One region of the Bifidobacterium dentium JCM 1195 genome, then DNA from elsewhere that is predicted to be linked to it. Evidence: riboswitches for the same ligand, from Rfam matches in the RefSeq annotation. Region 1 holds a riboswitch; each other region holds the start of a gene.
What was found. Region 1 has a riboswitch for thiamine pyrophosphate ahead of BBDE_RS06445 (ECF transporter S component). Riboswitches for the same ligand answer to the same signal wherever they lie in the genome.

Region 1 (7,231 bases):
AGGGCGGCGCGCGTATGCGTGGATGAGGGTATGTTCGTACCTGCGCGCACGCTGTCCGTGGCTGCCTCGCGCATGGATGACGCCGAGCGCGACGGTGCCGACGTGGTACAGATGCAGTTCCTGCGTTCGCTCAACAATTAGCGGAGAATAACATTCATGACACAGCATGACGATTCCGAACAGCTTGCTTGGGATTTCGACGTTTCGGTCGATGGCACCGCCGAACCCGAGATTACGGTGGATGCCGACGGCGACGCCTCCCGACTGGTCCCCGGTTCCGAACGGTGGATTGCGGCATTGCAGTCCACTGACGCCGATGCCATGCGACTCGACCGGCTTGACGTCTCTTCGCTGAGTGCCGAAGCGGCGGCCCGGCTGTGGGCGAAGGTCGCGGCCTGGGTGGAATCCGATCAGATCGCCTACTATATCGACGATGCCCCCATATCGTCCGATGCGGCCTATGATGCGCGGCTTCGCTGCCTACAGGCATTGGAATCGCAATTCCCGTCCTTGGACACCCCGCAATCGCCGACCCATCGCGTAGGCGGTACCTTTTCCAACGATTTTGCCTCCGTACGTCACCCTTCGCGCATGATGAGCCTCGATGACGTGTTTTCCATCGAAGAGCTGCGTGACTGGTACGACAGTGTGATCCGCGATCTCGACTGGCCGGAATCCAAACCGCTGCCGATGACCTGTGAAGTCAAGATCGACGGTCTGGCATTGAATCTCGTGTACCGTAACGGCGTGCTCGAACAGGGACTGACGCGAGGCGATGGCGTGACCGGCGAGGATATCACGCTCAACGTGCGGACGATTTCGACCATTCCGCAGAATCTGGCCGGCCCGGAAGGCGATATTCCCGAATTCGTGGAAATCCGCGGCGAGGTGTTCATGCGCTGGGACGACTTCGCCGCATTGAACGGCGAGAATGAGGACGCCGGCCGAGCCCCATTCGCCAATCCACGCAATGCCGCCGCCGGAAGCCTCAGACAGAAAGACCCGCGCATCACCGCCACGCGCCGTCTGAGCTTCTACGCGCACGGCATCGGCTCACTACGCTGGGGCGCGGGACGTGCCGACAGACATGACGTGATCAACCATCAATCCGAGGCATATGCGCTGTATGAAAAGTGGGGCGTGCCGGTTTCGCCGCATAATCGCGAAATCACGTCGTTCACCGACATTCTTGACATGATCGACTACTACGGCGAACATCGCGGCGATATCGAACACGCGCTCGACGGCATCGTCGTGAAGGTCGACGATCTTGGATTGCAGCGCGCGCTCGGTGCCACCTCACGTGCGCCGCGCTGGGCCATCGCCTACAAATACCCGCCGGAAGAGGTCAACACCGATCTGCTCGACATCACCGTGCAGGTCGGCCGAACCGGCCGCGTAACCCCGGTCGCCATCCTGAAGCCCGTATATGTGGCCGGTTCCACCGTGTCACGTACCACGTTGCATAATCCTTTCGAAGTGGAGCGCAAGGGCGTGCTCATTGGCGACACCGTGGTGGTACGCAAGGCCGGTGACGTGATTCCCGAGCTCGTGGGCCCGGTGCTCGAGCGCCGCAAGGGGCGGGAGGAGAGTCTGCACGCGTTCGTCATGCCAACGCACTGCCCGAGCTGCGGTGCCGAACTGGCTCCGGCCAAAAAGGGCGACAAGGACATTCGCTGCCCGAATGTGGAATCATGCCCTGCGCAGTTGACCGAGCGCATCATCAACTTGGCTTCCCGCAAGGCGTTCGATATCGAACATTTGGGCGATCAATCGGCGATCGCGCTGACCAATCCGGAGGAGGACCGCCCCGATTCCGTTGACACGTATGCGCCGGAGATCACTGAAATACTCGTCCAACCCGGCGAAGAGCCCGAACCCTACGAGCCGGTTGCCGGACTGCGGTTGCCGGATGCGCAGACGCCGGTGCTCTCCAGCGAGGCGGGCCTGTTCTCACTGACCGCCGCCGATCTGAAGGATGTGCGCGTATGGCGCGAGGCACCGATCATCGAAATCCATGAAACCGTCGACGTCAATACAGGCAAGACCAAGAAGACGCGCAAGCGTGTGGGAGGATCCGGACTGTGGCATCAGGTGCCTGCATTCTGGACCGCTCCGACCTCGGCCAGGAAACTCTCCGCCAAGAAACTTGCCGAACTGGAGGTGAACGGCGCCGCCGTTTCGGAATACCCAGAGTACAATGTGCCGGCCGACGCCGTAGTGATCCGTGAGGATACCAAGGTGTCGCGCACCGGCGTGACCAGCGTGCAGCCGGTGTACGTTCGCCCTGCTGAGAATACGCGCAAGATGCTCGACGAAATGGAAAAGGCGAGGCACGTGGATTTATGGCGTGTGCTCGTGGCGCTGTCGATCCGCCGCCTCGGTCCGCCGACCGCGCGCACCATCGCCACGGCCTTTGGCTCGCTCGACGCAATCGAACATGCGAGCGTCGAGGAACTTTCGGCAATCGACGGTATCGGACCGGAAATCGCCGAATCCGTGGTCACATGGTTCACTGCCGCACACGAACCGGGCAACTGGCGTGGCACGGTGTTGGATGCATGGAAGACCGCCGGCGTGGGTGTGGTGGCCGAAACCAACGATCTGCCGCAGACCTTGGCAGGCAAAACGGTGGTGGTCACCGGGTCATTGGTCGATTTCTCCCGCGACTCCGCCAAAGAAGCCATTATCTCCCATGGCGGAAAGGCGGCCGGCTCGGTCAGCAGGAAAACCGACTGGGTGGTGGTCGGAGAGAACGCCGGATCCAAAGCCGCAAAAGCCGAGGAATTGGGCATTCCCATGCTCAATGAGGACCAGTTCAAACAACTGCTGAGCAGCGGTACGGTGTGATGCAGTTCTCGTGAGCAAAACCTACGAGGCTCTGGCATGCCGCATGCATGACCGCTAGGCTGGTACGCGGCAACAAGGAGGAACCATGACAGACGAGCGCATGATCGAAGCGCAAATCTACGAACGTCTCAGCAAGGTGATCGACCCGGAATTGGGTCGTTCCGTAACCGACTTGGGCATGATCGCTTCCATCGACGCGACGCCGGTCACAGGGGAGGACAACACATACGACGTGACCGTCGCCGTCGAACTCACCGTGGAAGGTTGTCCGCTTTCGCAGACCATCACGAATCAGATCAATGGTGCAGTGGCCTCATATCCGGATGCCACGTTGCAGCCTCATATCGAGGTCGGTTCCATGAGCCATGACAAGCTCACCCAACTGGTGGCTGGTCTCAAGGCGGAACGCAAACAGAACCCGTTCAACAAGCCAGGCATCAAGACCCGTATCTTCGCTATCGCATCGGGCAAAGGAGGCGTCGGCAAATCGTCGGTCACCGCCAACCTTGCCGCGACCTTTGCCGCATTGGGCTACGACACCGCGGCCATCGACGCCGACATCTACGGCTTCTCGCTGCCGCGATTGTTCGGCGTGCACACGCAACCCACCAACCTCAACGGCATGCTTATGCCGGTGACCGCCTGGGGCGTGAAGATGATCTCCATCGGCATGTTCGCCGGAGCCGACCGTGCGATTCTCTGGCGTGGCCCACGCTTGCAGCGTTCACTGGAACAATTCCTGTCGGACGTGTGGTGGGGGGAGCCCGACGTGCTGCTGCTCGACTTGGCGCCAGGCACCGGAGACATGGCGATTTCCGTGGCGCAAGCCCTGCCGAACGCCGAACTCGTGGTAGTCACCACTCCGCAGCCATCCGCCTCCGACATTGCGGTTCGCTCCGGTCTGGTGGCGCTGCAGGTGCCGATGAAGGTGCGGGGCGTGGTCGAAAACATGAGCTATTTCGAGCATAAGGGCGAACGGCTGAAGATCTTCGGAGAAGGTGGAGGCGAACGTGTCTCCCTCCAGCTATCCCAGAATCTGGGATACGAGGTGCCATTGCTCGCACAGTTGCCGCTGGAACCTGAACTGCGCGAGACCGGCGAGGCGGGACGTCCTGCGGTGCTGACCGAAGAAGGCGCATTGCGTACCGACGGTCTCGGCGCGACCTTCAGGCAACTCGCGGAATCGCTGATGCGTGTCCCGCTACGGTAAGGCGGTGGCGAAAATCGTGTGCCTTGTGTAGTATCTGTCACAGACACGGGGGCCGTTAAGGCTGAGAGGAAGCGAACGCGCTTCGACCGTATGAACGTATACCGGGTAATGCCGGCGCACGGACGTCTCTCTTTTCCCGTGCCTTGATGGAATAGAAAGGCACAATTCATGACTGGCATTCAGTCTTCCGCAGTAAAGAAGCACTCCAACAAGTGGCGCGTGGTCGATATCGTCGTGGCGGCCATCATCGCCGTCGCGTCCGGCGTGATCTTCTGGGCTTGGGATATCATCTACGCTGTTCCGATCGGCGCTTTCGACAGTCTGACACCTGGCTTGGGCGGTCTGTTCAACTTCATGTGGCTGTTCGCAGGTCCTCTGGCGGCCATCATCGTGCGCAAGCCTGGCGCCGCGTTCTTCGCGGAGACCGTGGCAGCGCTCATCGAGGCGCTCATGGGTAATCCGTTCGGCATCGGAGGCTCCCTGATCATAGGCATGTTCCAAGGTCTCGGTGCGGAAATCGGCTTCGCCGTGTTCGCCTACAAGAAGTGGAACATTGCCTCCGTCACCCTGGCCGGCGCGCTGACAGGCCTGTTCAACGGCGGCTATGATTGGCTCACCCATTCCGGCTGGACCGTGTTGCAGGGTAGCACGTTCACCATCTGCTGCGTGATTTCCGGCGCGGTGATGGGAGGTGCCTTCATGTGGGTGGTGCAGTTCGCTTTGGCGAAGACCGGCGTGCTTGACCGCTTCGAATCCGGACGTATGCAGGAACTGGTCTGAGCGCCGTCGCGCTCAAGGCGGGCGAGGGTTTGCGACGTACATGCCGCGTACGCCGCAAACCCTCTTCATATGGTCGGGGATACCGCGGATTGGAGAACCTATAGATGACGACGGATGAAGTCGGAACCGTGGTCGCAGCCGGTGTGAAGGCGGTTGACTGGGGATGGAGACATGCTTCGCGTAAGGATTTCGCGTTGCGACATGTCGATTTTGAAATCAAGCCGGGGGAGCGCGTACTGCTGCTTGGCGCATCCGGTGCTGGCAAAAGTACGTTGATGGCTGGATTGGCCGGCGTGCTCGGCGGCGATGATGAGGGCGAACAGGAAGGCAGCCTGCTGATCGACGGCATCGATTCACGTACGGCACGCGGCAGGAGCGGCCTGGTGATGCAGGATCCGGACGCCCAGACGATTCTTGAACGTGCAGGTGACAATACCGCTTTCGGCTGCGAGAATCTCGGCCTCGGACGAGACGCCATCTGGAAGCGGGTGCGTGCGGCCCTTGATATCGTGGGCCTAGACTACATGCGTACGGATCATTCCACACGTCGGCTGTCCGGCGGCCAGCGTCAGCGGTTGGCATTGGCGGGCGTGCTTGCCATGCATCCCGGACTGCTGTTGCTCGACGAACCAACTGCGAACCTGGATCCGGAAGGCGTGCAGGAGGTGCATGACGCGGTCAGGCAAGTGCTTGAGCGCGGCCATGAGACGATGGTGGTGGTGGAGCACCATATCGATGTGTGGCTTGACCTTGTGGACCGTGTGATCGTACTGGGCAGACCGAACGATGATTCGTATGAAGGCGGCGTCATTGCGGATGGCTCGCCTGAAGAGGTGTTCAACGCCATGGGCGATGTCCTCGCCGAAGGCGGGGCGTGGGTGCCGGGACGTGACATCGCAAGCTATGCCCCGACTCAAACCGGACATGATCGCGATGTGGTGCTGTATACCGATGATTTGAGTTTCGGTCGCAGCTTTCCTTTGGGAAAGCACATCGATGTGCGTTTCCATGCGGGGGAGGTCACCGCGCTTACCGGCAGGAACGGCGTGGGCAAGTCCACCTTGGCCCTGACCTTGGCCGGTCTGCTCAAGCCGATTGCCGGCCATGTGCGCGTGGCTGATTCCATGATGCCCGCGCATCGTGAGAATGATCCGTTCACATGGAAAAGCCGCGATCTGCTTGGGCGTATTGGCATGGTGTTCCAGGAGCCGGAGCATCAGTTCGTGGCATCCAGCGTACGGGATGAAGTGGCGATCGGGCCGAAATCCATGGGCAAATCTGATGAGGAGGCCTATGCCATCGCCGACGAGATGCTGGAACGCATGAATCTCAAACGGTTCGCACCGGCCAATCCGTTCACGTTGTCGGGGGGTGAGAAGAGGCGGCTTTCGGTGGCGTCCATGCTGGCGGCGGCGCCGAAGGTGATCATCATGGACGAACCGACGTTCGGACAGGATTTCACCACATGGATGGAAATGGTACGTCTTATCGCCGGTGCGCGTGACGCGGGTTCCGCGGTCATCATGGTCACGCATGACGAGCCCTTGGTCAAAGCGTTGGATGCGCGCCGCATCGTGGTAAGTGAGGAGGGACGATGATGGAAACCATTGGCGTTGTGGCCCATGAGGAACGTCATGATGAGCCGCGGGCGACGTCGCCGTCATGGTTCATTGCGAAACTGAATCCGGTCAGTCGTTTCATCGGAGCTATTCTGCTATGCGTGCCGATGTTCCTATCATTGGACGTCGTCTCCGCCTCTGCGGCACTGCTGATCGACCTCATGCTGCTGTGGATCGGTGGCGTGAATCCATTGACGGTACTGCGGAAAACCTGGATGGTATGGATTGCCGCGGTAGGAAGTTTCGTTTCCGTGACCTTGTATGGCACCGCTTCCGGGGCGACGCTGTTCACATTCGGTCTTATGGCGGTGTCGGAAGGCTCGTTGTATGCGGGTGCTGCGACGTTCCTGCGTGTCGCCGCCATCGCGGTGCCCGGCGTGATTTTCGCGCTTGGGCTCGATCCGACCGATCTGGCGGATGGTCTGGTGCAGATTCTGCATTTGCCGTCGAGATTCGTGTACGGCGGTCTGGCCGGCATGCGCATGGTTACATTGTTGCAGGATGACTGGCGTGCGTTGGGCCTGTCCCGCCGTTCGCGAGGTCTGGGCGACGGAAGCGCCATCAGACGCGTGTTCCTGCAGGCCTTTAGCCTGCTGGTCGTGTCGATTCGTCGCGGAACCAAGCTTGCCACCGCCATGGAGGCACGTGGATTCGGCGGCGACGTTCCGCGCAGTCAGGCGCGTACGTCGCGCTTGCATGGGGTCGACTGGCTGTTCTATCTGATCTGCATGGCAATACCGGCCGCGGCGTTGCTGCTCGCATACCGTACCGG
Region 2 (7,231 bases), 300 kb from region 1:
GGCTTGCCGGTTGCCGGGTCGACCGGCACCTCCTGCCGTTCGGCGTTGCGATCAAGGGACATGGTATTCCTTTCTTCGGCTCGTCTTTTCATTATGATTCAGCTTATGCGATGGTTCAGCCCGTACGGTCAGCGCCACCGCCACGCGTGGTCCATCGGGCCGGAGCCATGGCCGAGATCGAGCTGCGCCTCCAAGGCGCCCGTCAGATACAGCTTGGCATGGTCGACGGCGGTCGGCAGATCCTCGCCAAGCGCCAGATGCGATGCGATGGCGGACGACAGCGTGCATCCGGTGCCATGCGTATTCGGATTATCGACGCGATGACCCGTGAACCAGGTCACTCGACCGTTCGGCTCGACCAGCACGTCACTGGCATCCTGTGTGCCATGGCCGCCCTTGACGAGTACCGCACAGTCGAAATGATCCGCTAGCAGATGCCCTGCCACCGTCATATCGGCGGGTGTGGAGATGCTTTCGCCATTGTCATAGTTGATTGGCTGCGCGCCCTGCGTGACGGCCAGATCGCACAGCGCCTGCGTTTCCGGCATGTTCGGCGTGATCACCGTGGCCAGCGGAAACAGTTGGGAAGTCAGCGCCGCGATGGCGTCATCCTCGATGAGTTTGGCTCCGGAAGTGGCCACCATCACCGGGTCGAGTACGACGTTCGTGGCCTTGTGGAAGGTCAGTCGATCGGCGATCACGTCAATCAGCTCGACGCTGGAGACCATGCCGATCTTCACCGCCAGCGGTGGAATGTCCTCGAACACGGCGTCGATCTGTGCGGCGAGCATGTCTGGTGGGGTATTCGTGACCATGCGCACGCCGGTGGTGTTCTGCGCGGTCAGCGCCGCGATGGCGGTCATGCCGAATACACCGTTGGCGAGCATGGTCTTCAGATCGGCCTGAATGCCCGCGCCGCCGGAGGAATCCGATCCTGCGATGCTCAATACCGGTGGCAATGTGCTGGTCATGAATGCTCCTTTGTTATCTTGTGATTCCCATGGATGAAGCTGCCGTGAAAGGGCCTGGGGATGGTCGGGGAGACCGTTTGCTCTGGCTCATTGCGCGTCGGCCACGAGCTTTTCCTGCGCCTCGGCATTGCCGAACTTCCTGCGGATGTTCTGCGAGATGGCCATCGAACAGAACTTCGGACCGCACATCGAGCAGAAGTGCGCCATCTTCGCCGGTTCGGCGGGCAGGGTGTCGTCATGGAAGGCGATGGCCGTGTCCGGATCGTAGCTCAGATTGAACTGGTCGAGCCAACGGAATTCGAAGCGCGCCTTGCTCATCGCGTTATCGCGGTCGATGGCATGCGGGTGGTGTTTGGCGATGTCGGCTGCATGGCAGGCGATCTTATAGGCGATTACGCCCTGTTTGACATCATCCTTGTTCGGCAGGCCGAGGTGCTCCTTCGGCGTCACATAGCACAGCATGGCGGTGCCGTAGCGGGCGATCTCCACACCGCCGATTGCCGAGGTGATGTGGTCGTAGCCGGGGGCGGTGTCGGTCGTGAGCGGGCCCAACGTATAGAACGGGGCATCCTTGCAGATCGCCTTCTCCATTTCGATGTTCATGCGTACGGTGTCGAACGGAATGTGTCCCGGGCCTTCGATCATCACCTGCACGTCATGCTCCCATGCTCGCTGGGTGAGCTCGCCCAAGGTCATGAGCTCCGCGAACTGCGCCGCGTCGTTGGCATCCGCCAGTGAGCCGGGCCGCAGGCCGTCGCCCAGAGAGAACGCCACGTCGTACTTGGCGAAGATCTCGCACAGCTCATCGAAATGCGTATACAGGAAGCTTTCCTGATGATGTTGCAGACACCATTCGGCCATGATCGATCCGCCCCGCGAGACGATGCCCGTCATGCGGTTGGCGGTCAACGGCACGAACCGCAACAGCACGCCGGCGTGGATGGTCATGTAGTCCACGCCCTGCTCGCACTGTTCGATCACGGTGTCGCGGAACAGCTCCCAGCTGAGTTTGGAGGCGTCGTCCTCCACCTTTTCAAGCGCTTGGTACATCGGGACCGTGCCGATCGGCACGGGGGAGTTCCTGAGGATCCATTCGCGGGTGGTGTGGATGTCGTTGCCGGTGGAAAGATCCATCACGGTGTCGGCTCCCCACTTGGTGGCCCATGTGAGTTTCTCCACCTCCTCGTCGATGGAGGAGGTCACTGCGGAATTGCCCATGTTGGCGTTGAGCTTGGTAAGGAATCTCGAGCCGATGATCATCGGCTCGGCCTCGGGATGGTTGATGTTGCACGGCATGACCGCGCGACCTGCGGCCAGTTCGGAACGTACCAGCTCCACGTCGCAGTGCTCGCGTTCGGCAACATAACGCATCTCCGGTGTGATGATGTCGTGACGCGCATACCACATCTGGGTGATCGGATGGTCCTTCGCCTTAAGCGGCTTATGCTGGCGGCCACGCCATTCCTTGGATGCCTTGCCGCGTTTGATGGCGCGTTTGCCGTCATCCTCGAGATTGCGCCGACGGCCCTCGTACTCCTCGACGTCCCCGCGATCGCGGATCCAGTCGAGACGTAGCGGCGCCAGTCCTTCCTTCGGGTCGCACTTGGGACCTTCGGTGTTGTAATCCTTGAACGGCGCGTTCGGGCCTACGCCTGGAGTGTCGGACAACTTGATTTCGGTATATGGCACTTCAAGGTCGTAGGAGCCGAATCGGTTTTCGAAATGTACTGGCGTGGTTTTGCGGACATGCGCCTTGTCGCGCTGCTTGGAGCCGCGGGCGGCGATGTCTACGCGCTGCTGCTTGGCCAGTTTGGAAGAGGCCTTCGCTTCCTTGGCGTTCGTGAACTTCCCGTTGTTGCTCTCCGTCATCTGCGTATCGGTGGTCGTTGCCGTATCCGCCGACTGCACTCGCGGCGCGAAGCCATGCTTCGTTTCCCCGCGTACGGCCTTCCAACGGGTCACCATCTCACGGGTGGCCGCCTCCGGATCGTCCGCACCGGCGATCGCCGACACCACGAACCAGCCGGCCGCCTTCGAACGGGCCAGCATCTCCATGTCATCGGCCGTGACGCCGCCGCCGACCACGACCGGAAAATCGCTCGCCGTGCAGATGGTGTTGATCTGATCCTCGTCGAGCGTATTCCCGGAACCGTCATTGCCGCCTACGGAAGCCTCCGGCTTGGTGGTGGAGACATGCAGCGGTCCGGCGCCGATATAGTCGATGCAGCCATTCGGCAGCTCGTTGATAAGCCTCACCAAGCTTTCGGTCTCGGCGGACAGGCCCACGATGGCTTCCTCGCCAAGCAGCGCGCGGGCTTCACGCGGTTCCATGTCGGTCTGCCCGATATGCACGCCGTCGACCTTGATGCCCTTGTTACGGGCCTGCCAGACCACATCCACACGGTCGTCGATCACGAAGGCCACGGCATCGGACTTGCCGTTGTCTTCGATGATCTGCGCGATGTCCTGTGCCATGAGCGTCAGATCCTTGGCGTCCGTATTCTTGGCACGCAGCTGGATGAAGGTTGCGCCCCCACGCAACGCGTCATCGACCACGTCCGTGATGGGACGGCCCTTGCAGTCCTGCGGGCCGACCACGAAGTACGCGCTCATGTCGAAACAGTCGCGCATCGACGCGTATGGATAATCATTCATTGTTGGTTCCCCCTTGTTTGTGGTAAGTAATCCAGAAGTCTTGTGATGATGTGATGTCGGAACTACCGGTCTATGCCGCCGTACGTACACGATTTTGCTGCCATCGCACGTTGCCATGCATGATGGCCGGGCATCGAAGGAACGATGCATGCGTGACGTGCGGTGGAATCGTCAGTCCTCGATGATTTCGGAAGCGGCCACCTGCTCGGCGGTCACATTCCACAGGGCATCGAGCAGTGCGACCTGGAAGGATCCCGGTCCATTGGATTCCTGCTCGGCGATTTCGGATGCGCGATTGTAGAGCAACGATGCGGAAATGGCTGCGACCAGCGGTTCGGAGACCGCCAGATACGTTGCGGTCACGCCGCCCAACGAGCAGCCGGCGCCGGTGATCTTCGTCATCATCGCGCTGCCGCCGGGCAGTCGGAAGGTATGCTCGCCGTCGGTCACCAGATCGACGGCGCCGGATACGGCGACGGCACCCTTGCCTGAAGGCGAGTGCTTCGCCAGGTGACGCGCCATGCGCTGGGCGGCCTCGATCGCGGCGTCCACCTCGTCGACGGCCTCCACGCCTGCCGGACGGGTGCCGGAAGTAACGGAGTCGGACGTGGCGAGTCCCCACATCGCGTCGAGTGCGATGATTTCACTGGCGTTGCCGCGCACGATGGTCGGCGGATACATGCGGAAGGATTCGAGAATCGCGGTGCGCGTCTTGCCGATGCCGGCGGCAACCGGGTCAAGCACCCAAGTCTTGCCGTTCTTGTGCAGCTCGTAGGCGATCTGAGGCAGCGCTTCCTTGTAGAACGGCAGGAGCGTGCCCACATTGATGTAGTTCGATCCTGCGATTTCGGCGGTGTCGATGATGTCATCCGGCAGGAAGCTCATGGCCGCGGTGCCGCCCGCCGCAAGCTGGGCATTGGCTACGAGGTTGATGGTGACGAAATTGGTAAACGACTGCGCCAGCGGCGTTTGCTCACGCACATCGTTGACGGCTTGCGCGATCCGTTCACGTAGTGCATCTCCGCATAGTGCATCGATAGAGGCACTGCTATATGAGGTATCGATATATGAGTTGTCACTCATGACGCTGCTCCCTACGTTGGTCCTAACCAACAGGTTCAAAGGGTCAGGCTTGCCGCCTTTCTCAGCTTTCGACCATCCGCCGAAAAGCTCCCCTGCATGTACAAAGTGCTTTTAACCTATACGCGCCCCTTGACAGTGCCGTGTTTGAGACGTCACGTCTATGTTATTGGCGTGGGGCGCTGTCCGGCCTGCGTCTGAGTTCGGCAAGGATTCCGGGGGATGGGGTTTCTCCTGCAAGCAAGATGTCGTAGTACTGCTGCTTTTTGTCGATATAGTCGATGTCTCCTTGGATTTCGGTAAGTCGTTGTTCGAGGACGGCCCTCTTCTGCGCGAGTATTTCCTTGCGTTGCGCAATAGTGGAATCGCCTTCTTGGCAAAGTTTGGTGTAGTGTTGCATCTCCTTGATACTGAGGCCGCATCGTTTCAAACAGTTCAAACCGATGATCCATGCAATGGCTTGGTCGTCGAAGATGCGATGATTGCGTCCGTCTCGCCCAACCGCGGGAACGAGTTCGGAATTGCAGTAGAATTTCAGCGCTTCATAGTTCATGCCGGTGAGTTCGCATGCTTGCTTCATCGTGTACATGGTTTCCATTGTCGGTAGTTTCTGTCGGTAGTTTCTACCGGCGTGTTGCCGTTTGACCGGTAGTAACTACCGGATTCTAATGTGGAGCATCACCGACCGGCAAGCCGTCGGTCGCAAATAGTGATCTCATGGAAGGGAATCAAATGGAATATCTGAAACTTGCCAATGGCGTTGAGATTCCGAAGATCGGCTACGGCGTCTTCCAGGTCGGCAAAGAGGACGCTCCTCGCTGCGTGCGTGAAGCCATCGAAACCGGATATCGTCACATCGACACCGCACAGTCGTACTTCAACGAAGCGGAAGTCGGTCAAGGCATCAAAGATTCCGGTATCGACCGTAAGAATCTGTTCCTGACCACCAAGGTATGGATCAGCAATTACGGCTATGAGAATACCCTCGAATCCATTGACGTGTCGTTGAAGAAGCTCGGTACCGATTATCTTGATCTTGTGTTGCTGCACCAGCCGTTCTCCGACACCTACGGCGCATGGCGCGCGCTTGAAAAGCTCTACAAAGACGGTGTGATTCGTGCCATCGGCGTGAGCAACTTCTATCCGGATCGATTGGCCGATATGGTCGCCTTCAATGAAATCGCCCCGATGGTCAACCAGGTCGAGACCAACCCGCTTAACCAGCAGATCGAAGCCCATAAGAACATGCTTAAGCGTGGTGTGGCGCATGAGGCGTGGGCGCCGTTCGGAGAGGGCATGCAAAACATGTTCTCCAATCCGACCCTAGCCAAGATTGGCGAAGCGCACGGCAAATCCGTGGCGCAGGTGATCCTACGTTGGCTTACCCAGCGAGACATCATCGCCCTACCCAAGTCCACGCATAAGGAGCGTATGGAAGAGAATCTAAACATCTTTGATTTCTGTCTCACCGACGACGAAATGAAGACCATCGCGGGACTCGACACCAAGACCAGCCTGTTCTTCCATCACGACACCCCCGAGGCGGTCGACCGCTTCGTCGGCTACGTCAAAGCGCGTGCGGGCCGCGAGTGAATCGCGGTGAGCATGCTGCGAAAACAAGGCATTCGGGTCAACCGAAATCCTTGCCATTGACCATATGATTGAAGGCATCGCCAACATATGGTTTCATGCGTGTGACGTATGGTCGGGGGAGATCATTCTGCGGTACGGATTCCAGTTAGACAGCCCCGTCTGCTGTCAGTGCATGCCGGTAGGCTGTGCGCTTGTAAAAAGACCCCAAACCGTTCAAACCAGAAGGTGCATTGTGGCTGTATCCAAACTCGATGAAGTCGTATCCCTCGCGAAGCGTCGCGGCTTTGTGTTCCCCGCCGGTGAAATCTACGGCGGAACCCGTTCCGCATGGGATTACGGTCCGCTTGGCGTCGCGCTGAAGGACAATATCAAGCGCGAATGGTGGCGTTCCATGGTCGTCACCCGAGGTGACGTGGTGGGCGTCGACACGTCCATCATCCTCCCGCCGGCCGTGTGGGTGGCTTCCGGCCACGTGTCCGTGTTCAACGACCCGCTGATCGAATGCCTCAACTGCCACAAGCGCCATCGTGCCGACAAGCTTGAGGAGTCCTATGCCGAAAAGCATGGCGACAAGCTGCCGGAGAATGGCCTGAAGGACATCGTGTGCCCGGACTGCGGCACCCGCGGCAACTGGACCGAACCGCGTGACTTCAACATGATGCTGCGCACCCATCTCGGCCCGGTCGAGGACGAGAACTCGCTGCACTACCTGCGTCCGGAAACCGCGCAGGGCATCTTCGTGGACTTCAAGAACGTGATGACTTCCTCGCGTTCCAAGCCGCCGTTCGGCATCGCCAACATGGGCAAGTCCTTCCGTAACGAGATCACCCCGGGCAATTTCATCTTCCGCACCCGTGAGTTCGAGCAGATGGAAATGGAGTTCTTCGTGGCTCCGGGCACTGATGAGGAATGGCACCAGTACTGGATCGATG
Region 3 (7,231 bases), 960 kb from region 1:
CATTCGATTGCGACACGATCGCCCACATATCGCCGTCCACAATGCCGAACACCACACGATTGTCGTTCTTCGCCACCGTACGTCGGAACGGCTCGAACAGCCGGCCGGCATCCTCCAACGCATCCTGCTGTCCGATAATGCGCAATACGGCCAACGGTTGCACCGGCAGCCCGTTCCATACGTCGTCCGCGAAACGACGCACCGATTGCGATTCGCCTTCCAGGCACAGCCTGGTCATGCTGGAGCGCAGGTGCGTGAGCGCACGATTGGATGCCGCTTCGCTGTTCACGGCCAAAGACAACAGTGAAGCGGCTTCCGCCACCAACGGATGGTCGATGGCGCCGCGCTCGCCTTTACGACCCGCGACCAGATAGCCCAGTGTCTGTCGGTTGGGAGAGGCCACATGAAAAATCGCAATGTCGTAGCCTTTCGCCACCGTGAACTTCGCCTCGCCGAGTACGCTGAACGCGAGCACGTCGCTTAAGGAGTCCATGTCGACCGGCAGCGTGTGATGGGAAGATTCAATGATGCCGCCCGCCGGATTGAGCAGTGCGGTCCAGCCGCCGATCAGTTCGGCCAGACGCGAGATGATCGTGCTCACCGGATCGAGCGAATGCACGCTACGGAGCAGCCGTTGCTGATTGCGGTACATTCGTTCCACGTTGCGATGCGTATCATCGGAGATGCCGCGCGCGATAGTTTTGGAGATGGCGATGAACGGTGTCGCCAATGGCACTGTAAACAAGGGCAGGCCGACCGCTTCGCATTGATAGATGAGCCATTGCGGCACATGTTCATGCTGGATGCCCAAACCGAATCCGACTCCACGTGCGCCAATCTCCGCAAGACGGGAGGCATATTCTCGATGAGCCGCGTCGGGCGTGCCGTCCGGCATTACCAGACCAGTGGTCAGTAACAGCTCGCCGCCCTCCAGATATGTGGTTGGGTCGGCTGATTCGGATACCTGCACCCATGAGATGGGGGAGTCCAGCGTCGCGCCGGAACCTTCCACAGCCAGTCGTAAGTTGAGGGAGCGTTGCTCAAGCAGATTGCGTACGGTAATCGCCATGGCTTCAGATTAGCCGGCCGACAGCGAATCATAACGGATTCGTCTATATTTTGACGATATTTTCGACAACTCGTCTATAACAAATTATGGGCAAACTTTCTAACGTGACAACCAACAGTGATGAGGAACGGATCGAAAGGAAGCCATCATGTCAGTCCCACAGGTAGCACGCAAGATCGTCACCGCCATTCCGGGCCCGAAGTCCGAAGCCCTCAAGGCCGAACATACCCGCTATGTCAGCGCCGGCGTCGGCCAGGGCATGCCGGTGTTCGCCGAGACCGCAAGCGGCTCCACCATCACCGACGTGGACGGCAACCGCTTCATCGACCTTGCCTCTGGCATCGCCGTGACCGGTGTCGGCAACTGCGCGCCGGAAGTCGTCGCGGCCGTGCAGGAGGAAGTGGCTAAGCTCACCCACACCAACTTCGCCACCACCCCGTACGCCAACTACATCGAGGTGTGCAAGAAGCTCGACGAACACACTCCGGGCGACTTTGCCAAGAAGAGCGTACTGGTCAACTCCGGCGCCGAAGCCGTTGAGAACGCCATCAAGATCGCCCGCAAGTACACCGGCCGCTCCGCCATCGTAGTGATGGAGAATGCGTTCCACGGCCGCACCAACCTGACCATGGCCATGACCACCAAGTCCATGCCGTACAAGCAGGGCTTCGGTGCGTTCGCCCCCGACGTCTTCCGCGTACCGTTCTCCTATCCGTTGCGCGACGACTTCGGTGCGGACGGTGCGGCCGCCGCGAAGGCCGCCGCCGCCAAGATCGAGCTGCTGGTCGGCTCCGCCAACGTGGCCGCCGTGATCGCCGAACCGATTCAGGGCGAAGGCGGCTTCATCGTGCCGGCCGAAGGCTTCCTGTCTGGATTGGCCGAATGGGCTCACGCGCATGACGTGCTGTACATCTCCGACGAGATTCAGGCAGGCTTCTGCCGCTCTGGCAAATGGTTCGCCTGCGAGTACGACGGCGTCGTTCCTGACCTGATCACCACTGCCAAGGCACTCGGCGGCGGCATGCCGATTGCGGCCGTGACCGGTCGCGCCGAGATCATGGACGCCGTGCAGCCCGGCGGCATCGGCGGCACCTACGGCGGTAACCCGGTTTCCTGCGCCGCTTCTCTTGCGGCAATCGGCATTATGGAGGAGCAGGATCTGCCGGCAAAGGCCGCACATATCGGTGAGGTCGTCGAATCCGTACTCGGTCCGCTGGTCGACGAAGTGCCGGCGGTGGCCGAAGTACGCGGCCGCGGCGCCATGATCGGTGTCGAATTCGTCAAGCCGGGCACCATGGAGCCGAATAAGGAGCTGGTCGGCCGCATCGCCAAGCGCACCATCCAAGAAGGTCTGATCATGCTGACCTGCGGCATCAACGGCAACGTAATCCGCTTGCTGCCGCCGCTGGTCATCACCGATGACGAGCTGAACGAAGCGCTGGCGGTACTCAAGGAGATCATCGTCGAGGAAAGCGCCAAGTAAGTACGCAATCGTTGCGGGCGAGCGAAATCGCCGATAACGAACCCTCAAGCAAACAGGCATAGAGTTGGCTGCAATCGCCGGAATGGGCGCGGTTGCAGCCAACGTTTTGGAAAGGACGCATCATGAAACTGTTGACGGTCGGACCCGACAACATCTACACCTACGATACGGTCAAGGAATTCTTCGCATCGTTCGAACTCGGACCGAAGGACCTGCTGGTCAGCATCGAAGTGATCTACAAGCAGTTCCTGGAACCGTATGCAAACGGTGCGAACGTGATTCTTGTCGACAAGTACGGCGCGCAGGAGCCGACCGATGTGATGATCGACGAATTCATCGCGGATGCGGGCAAATTCGACTATGACCGCATCGTGGCAGTCGGCGGCGGTGCCGTCATGGACATGTCGAAGGTCGTGGCGGTGGCCGGTGGTGCCTCCATCGACGACGTAATCGACCATCTGCCCGACTTCAAGCGCTCCGTACGCTTCGTGCTCGTGCCGACCACTTGCGGCACCGGTTCGGAGGTCACCGAAATCGCGGCCATCAATCGTACGCGCCTAGGTTGCAAGGCCGGAATCGCAGGCCCTGAGATGTTCGCCGACGATGCCGTGCTCGTGCCGGAGCTGCTCTACGGACTGCCCGATCACGTGTTCGCCACCAGCTCGCTCGACGCGCTCGTGCACTCCGTGGAATCCACGCTTTCGCCGAACTCCACGCCATACACGCGCATGTTCGGCTATGAGGCCATGAAGATGATCATCTCCGGCTATAAGGCCGTTGCCGAAGCCGGTCCCGCCGGTTCGCCGGAGCGCCGCGCCAAGCGCAACGAACTGATGCGCGACTTCCTGATCGCCTCCGACTATGCGGGCATCAGCTTCGATACCGGCGGGTGCGCTGCCGTGCATGCGCTGAGCTATCAGCTGGGCGGAAAATATCATGTGCCCCACGGCGAATCCAACTACGCCATGTTCACCGGCGTGCTACGCAACTATATGGAGATCAAGCCGGAAGGCGAGATCCTTAAGATGAACCAGTTCATCGCCGACATTCTCTGCTGTGACGTGGCCGATGTGTATGATGCGCTGGAGACGCTTATCAACAAGCTGTTGCCGAAGAAGGCGCTGCATGAGTACGGTGTGACCGAACAGGATCTGCCGGAATTCGCCGATCGCGTGATCAAGACGCAGGAGCGACTCATGAAGAACTGCTTCGTGCCGCTCGATTACGATCGCGTGCTCAAGATCTTCAAGGAGCTGTACTGATTTTCTTGGGTTGCGGCGTGATACGTCCGTAGCGTGTACAGAGGCGGATTGATTTCGAGGTGGTGCCGTTTTCTTGGGCTCCCTACTGGGGGTACCGGGGATGGCACCACTTCGGTTTTCAACGTAAGGTTGATCATTCCCGTTCACATGATCGCAATGGGATTCTGCTGGCCGGTATGTGAAATTCCGGCATAAGGGCGCATATGCCCGTGTATTATCGGGCACAGACACGGGGGCCGCAAGGCTGAGAGGAAGCATCCGCTTCGACCGTTTGAACGTATACCGGGTAATGCCGGCGCACGGACGTCTCTCTTGTTTCCCGTGCCTTTATGCATGTCGTAGGCGGTGCATCCGTCGGCGGCATCACTAAGGAAAGGAAAATCATGACCATTCACGTACCCGAAGCGCTGGAGCCGGCGCGCGGCGACTACGCTTGGTTGGGCGCGGAGTCGGACTCCGTCGCCGACCGGATGTACATGCTGAATACCGAGGATTGGCGAGAAGCCATCAACTCGCGTTTCGTCAACGAGCTGTTGGATGACACCCTGCCGGAAGAGATATTGAAATCATATTTGATTCAGGATTTCAAGTTCTACAACAACGGCATGATGGCCCGGCTCATCAAGTTGGCTCCGCGTCAGGAAACCAAGGACATGCTCGCCGCCCAGTCGCAATGGTTCGCGGACAACGAGGCCACGTATTTCCAGCATTTCCTCGAGGCCTACCACGTCAGCCAGCAGGAGTATGACGACACCGAACAGACCCAGGCGAACAGAGATTACGGTGCGTACCTCGATACGTTGTCCGATAAGAGCTGGCCGGAACTGATCACCGCGATCTGCTGCATGGAATGGCTGTATCTCGCATGGGCCAAGCGCACGGTCGACGCCGGGGTCGTGCAACAGGTCCCGGCACACAAGGGATGGGTCGACCTGCACGAAGGCGCGCATTTCCGCAAATGGGTCGGCGATCTCATCGCGCTGGTCAACGAATACTGCTCCATCGACGGTCCGGAAGCCGAGGTATTCCGCACCATCGTGCATCTGGAACGCCGCTTCTTCGACGATTCCTACCCACAGGACTGATTCTGCGGGACATCCTGTATCGGTTTCAGTGGGTAGCGTATATGAGATGCAACGTGTTCTGATATGCGCGGAATCCACCCGGACTGCTGTGGGGCCATCGGGCCGGTGGCCCCACAGCAGTCCGGATGTACTGATTTTCTTGGGATGCTACGAGATTCACAGGTAAAATGGAAGGCCAGCGTCATGGTGTCGGCGGAACTAGCCTTCCGCTACATTACTCAGAACATGAGCATGATCAAGGATTCCTGCTTCTTGCTTGTAGTCGCGTTTGAGGGGGCCAGCGCGCCGCAATCGATGGTGGCTTTGGCGTGTGTATTGTTGAGATCTGCTACCAGATCACCGCATAGTAATGATGTGTTGGTGGAAGCCAGCACACGTTGTTCATGACTGATAAGTGCGGCGGGACGGTCGAGCCGAAGCAGCTGTTCGCATACTTCATGTTCTAAGGTGGCGGCGCTGAGGTCCAAACCGGCCACGCCTGCGAAGTGGTGGTCCACATAGAAGGGGCGGCTGAGAGTCAGGGTGAATTCGTTGGAGCAGATGTAGTCGATATATGGACCGGTGATGTGCAGTCCGTCGGTGTTCTTCGGGCCGGTCCACCAGTCTTGGACAGTGAAATTGTAGAACGATGCCGACTGGGGATTGTCGGAAATGCGCAATGGACGGATTGTTGCCTGATTAGTTTGATTCCAACGTGAGGTCCACCAACAGGAGTGCCATGGAGCATCGGGCAGAAAATCCGGGGAGGGAATCAGACCCGCACCGATGATTCTGCGATCCTGTTCCAAGGCGGGATGTGTGAGGCGTTCGGCGAGTGAATCGAACTCTTGCTTGTTGATAATGGAGTGCGCGGTCTGCCTGGTGATCTCCATCTCCCAATCATGTAGCGTCTTTGCGTAGACGTTGAACAGGTCGTGAATCTGGTGGGACACCTCAATGGGAGTGGTCGGCGATAGCGTGTTTTCGACGTGCTGCTGCTGTAGGGCGAGTTTACGTTCGACCAGCCATGAAAAACCGACCTTGATGATGTCGGTGATGCGCCGTTCGAAGAGCTGATCCTGATTGGTGGAAAGCAGGTGTGCCGCGTACTTGTATTGCTTTGCCAGAAAGTCGATTTGCTCTTTGTCTGCAAAACGGAGCCAGAGCAGATGCTTGAGTTTGTCTTGCAGGTCTATCAGGGAATTCACCAAGTGCGGTGATGTGGTTGCCGCTGCGATTTCGATATGCAGCTGCATTTCATGATGACCATGCGTGAGATAGTTGTCATTTTCCGTTCCTGCGGTTTCCAGATCATTGACCAGGGATTGAATGGCTTCCAGAATGGCATTTCTTTCGCGTGCGGACGCCTCTTCGGTGGCTAGCCGTGCCGAGCTTGACACCAGTGCGATATATAGTGCGCGATGATCCTTGATCTCCATGGTAGGCATGCTCAACAGATTGGATTCCAGACGCTGGATGTTACGTGACGGACTTGATGTGATGAAACTTCCGCCGTCACGTCCTCTTCTGGTCTCCACCAGATCTTCGGAACGTAGCTGTTCCAATGCCTCGCGTGTGGTGATGGGGGAGACTGCGAACATGTGGGCCATCTCGCTCTCTCCGGGGAGCTTTTCCCCGTTTTTCAGCATTCCCGATTCGATGGCCTGAGTCAGGCGTTCCGTGATAAGTTCCGCCTTGGTGGTCTCGTCTAGCGGTTGAAAGATGCTCATACGGCCAAGGGGTGTATTCATATCTAGCAGTGTAGCAATGATTTCGGGAAGTTTATGGTGTTTTCTTCCATGTAATATGCGAGCCACATTTTTTAAACATATAAAACTATATGATTCAAATGATAAAAAGGAAGGTTTATAATGGACGCAATTACAATTACTGACGTCACCAAAAGATTCGGCTCTTTCCTTGCCATTGACAATCTTGATATGTCCATTAGGGAAGGCGAGTTTTTCTCCATGCTCGGCCCCTCCGGTTCAGGAAAGACCACAACGCTTCGTCTCATCGCAGGATTCGAGAAGCCGACCAGCGGAACCATTGAACTCGCCGGGGAGAATGTGACTGACAAGGCTCCGTTCGAGCGCAACGTGAATACCGTGTTCCAGGACTATGCGCTGTTCCCGCATATGAGCGTCGTTGACAACGTGGCGTACGGTCTGAAGGTGCATGGGGTCGATCATGCGGAACGTTACGATCGCGCCCACAAGATGCTCGATCTGGTACAGCTCGATTCCAAAGCGAATAACAAACCAAGGGAGCTTTCCGGAGGACAGCAGCAGCGCGTGGCCCTGGCCCGAGCGTTGGTGCTTGAACCAAAGGTGCTGTTGCTTGACGAGCCGCT

Region 2: another riboswitch for thiamine pyrophosphate. It lies ahead of BBDE_RS07695 (hydroxyethylthiazole kinase); the one in region 1 lies ahead of BBDE_RS06445 (ECF transporter S component).
Region 3: another riboswitch for thiamine pyrophosphate. It lies ahead of BBDE_RS10195 (TenA family protein); the one in region 1 lies ahead of BBDE_RS06445 (ECF transporter S component).

Annotation. Positions count from the first base shown of each region.
Region 1 is NZ_AP012326.1:1,484,469-1,491,699, reverse strand. Features, by position in the region: gene BBDE_RS06460 (hypothetical protein) at 1-141, shown strand, start outside; gene ligA (NAD-dependent DNA ligase LigA) at 157-2,850, shown strand; gene BBDE_RS06450 (Mrp/NBP35 family ATP-binding protein) at 2,936-4,060, shown strand; TPP riboswitch at 4,096-4,201, shown strand; gene BBDE_RS06445 (ECF transporter S component) at 4,229-4,840, shown strand; gene BBDE_RS06440 (ABC transporter ATP-binding protein) at 4,945-6,438, shown strand; gene BBDE_RS06435 (energy-coupling factor transporter transmembrane component T family protein) at 6,435-7,231, shown strand, end outside.
Region 2 is NZ_AP012326.1:1,788,533-1,795,763, reverse strand. Features, by position in the region: gene BBDE_RS07710 (thiamine-binding protein) at 1-62, opposite strand, end outside; gene thiD (bifunctional hydroxymethylpyrimidine kinase/phosphomethylpyrimidine kinase) at 129-971, opposite strand; gene thiC (phosphomethylpyrimidine synthase ThiC) at 1,059-3,626, opposite strand; gene BBDE_RS07695 (hydroxyethylthiazole kinase) at 3,798-4,709, opposite strand; TPP riboswitch at 4,701-4,813, opposite strand; gene BBDE_RS07690 (MerR family transcriptional regulator) at 4,873-5,295, opposite strand; gene BBDE_RS07685 (aldo/keto reductase) at 5,439-6,299, shown strand; gene BBDE_RS07680 (glycine--tRNA ligase) at 6,532-7,231, shown strand, end outside.
Region 3 is NZ_AP012326.1:2,441,715-2,448,945, reverse strand. Features, by position in the region: gene BBDE_RS10210 (PucR family transcriptional regulator) at 1-1,069, opposite strand, end outside; gene gabT (4-aminobutyrate--2-oxoglutarate transaminase) at 1,218-2,552, shown strand; gene BBDE_RS10200 (4-hydroxybutyrate dehydrogenase) at 2,675-3,814, shown strand; TPP riboswitch at 4,034-4,136, shown strand; gene BBDE_RS10195 (TenA family protein) at 4,198-4,899, shown strand; gene BBDE_RS10190 (GntR family transcriptional regulator) at 5,118-6,608, opposite strand; gene BBDE_RS10185 (ABC transporter ATP-binding protein) at 6,750-7,231, shown strand, end outside.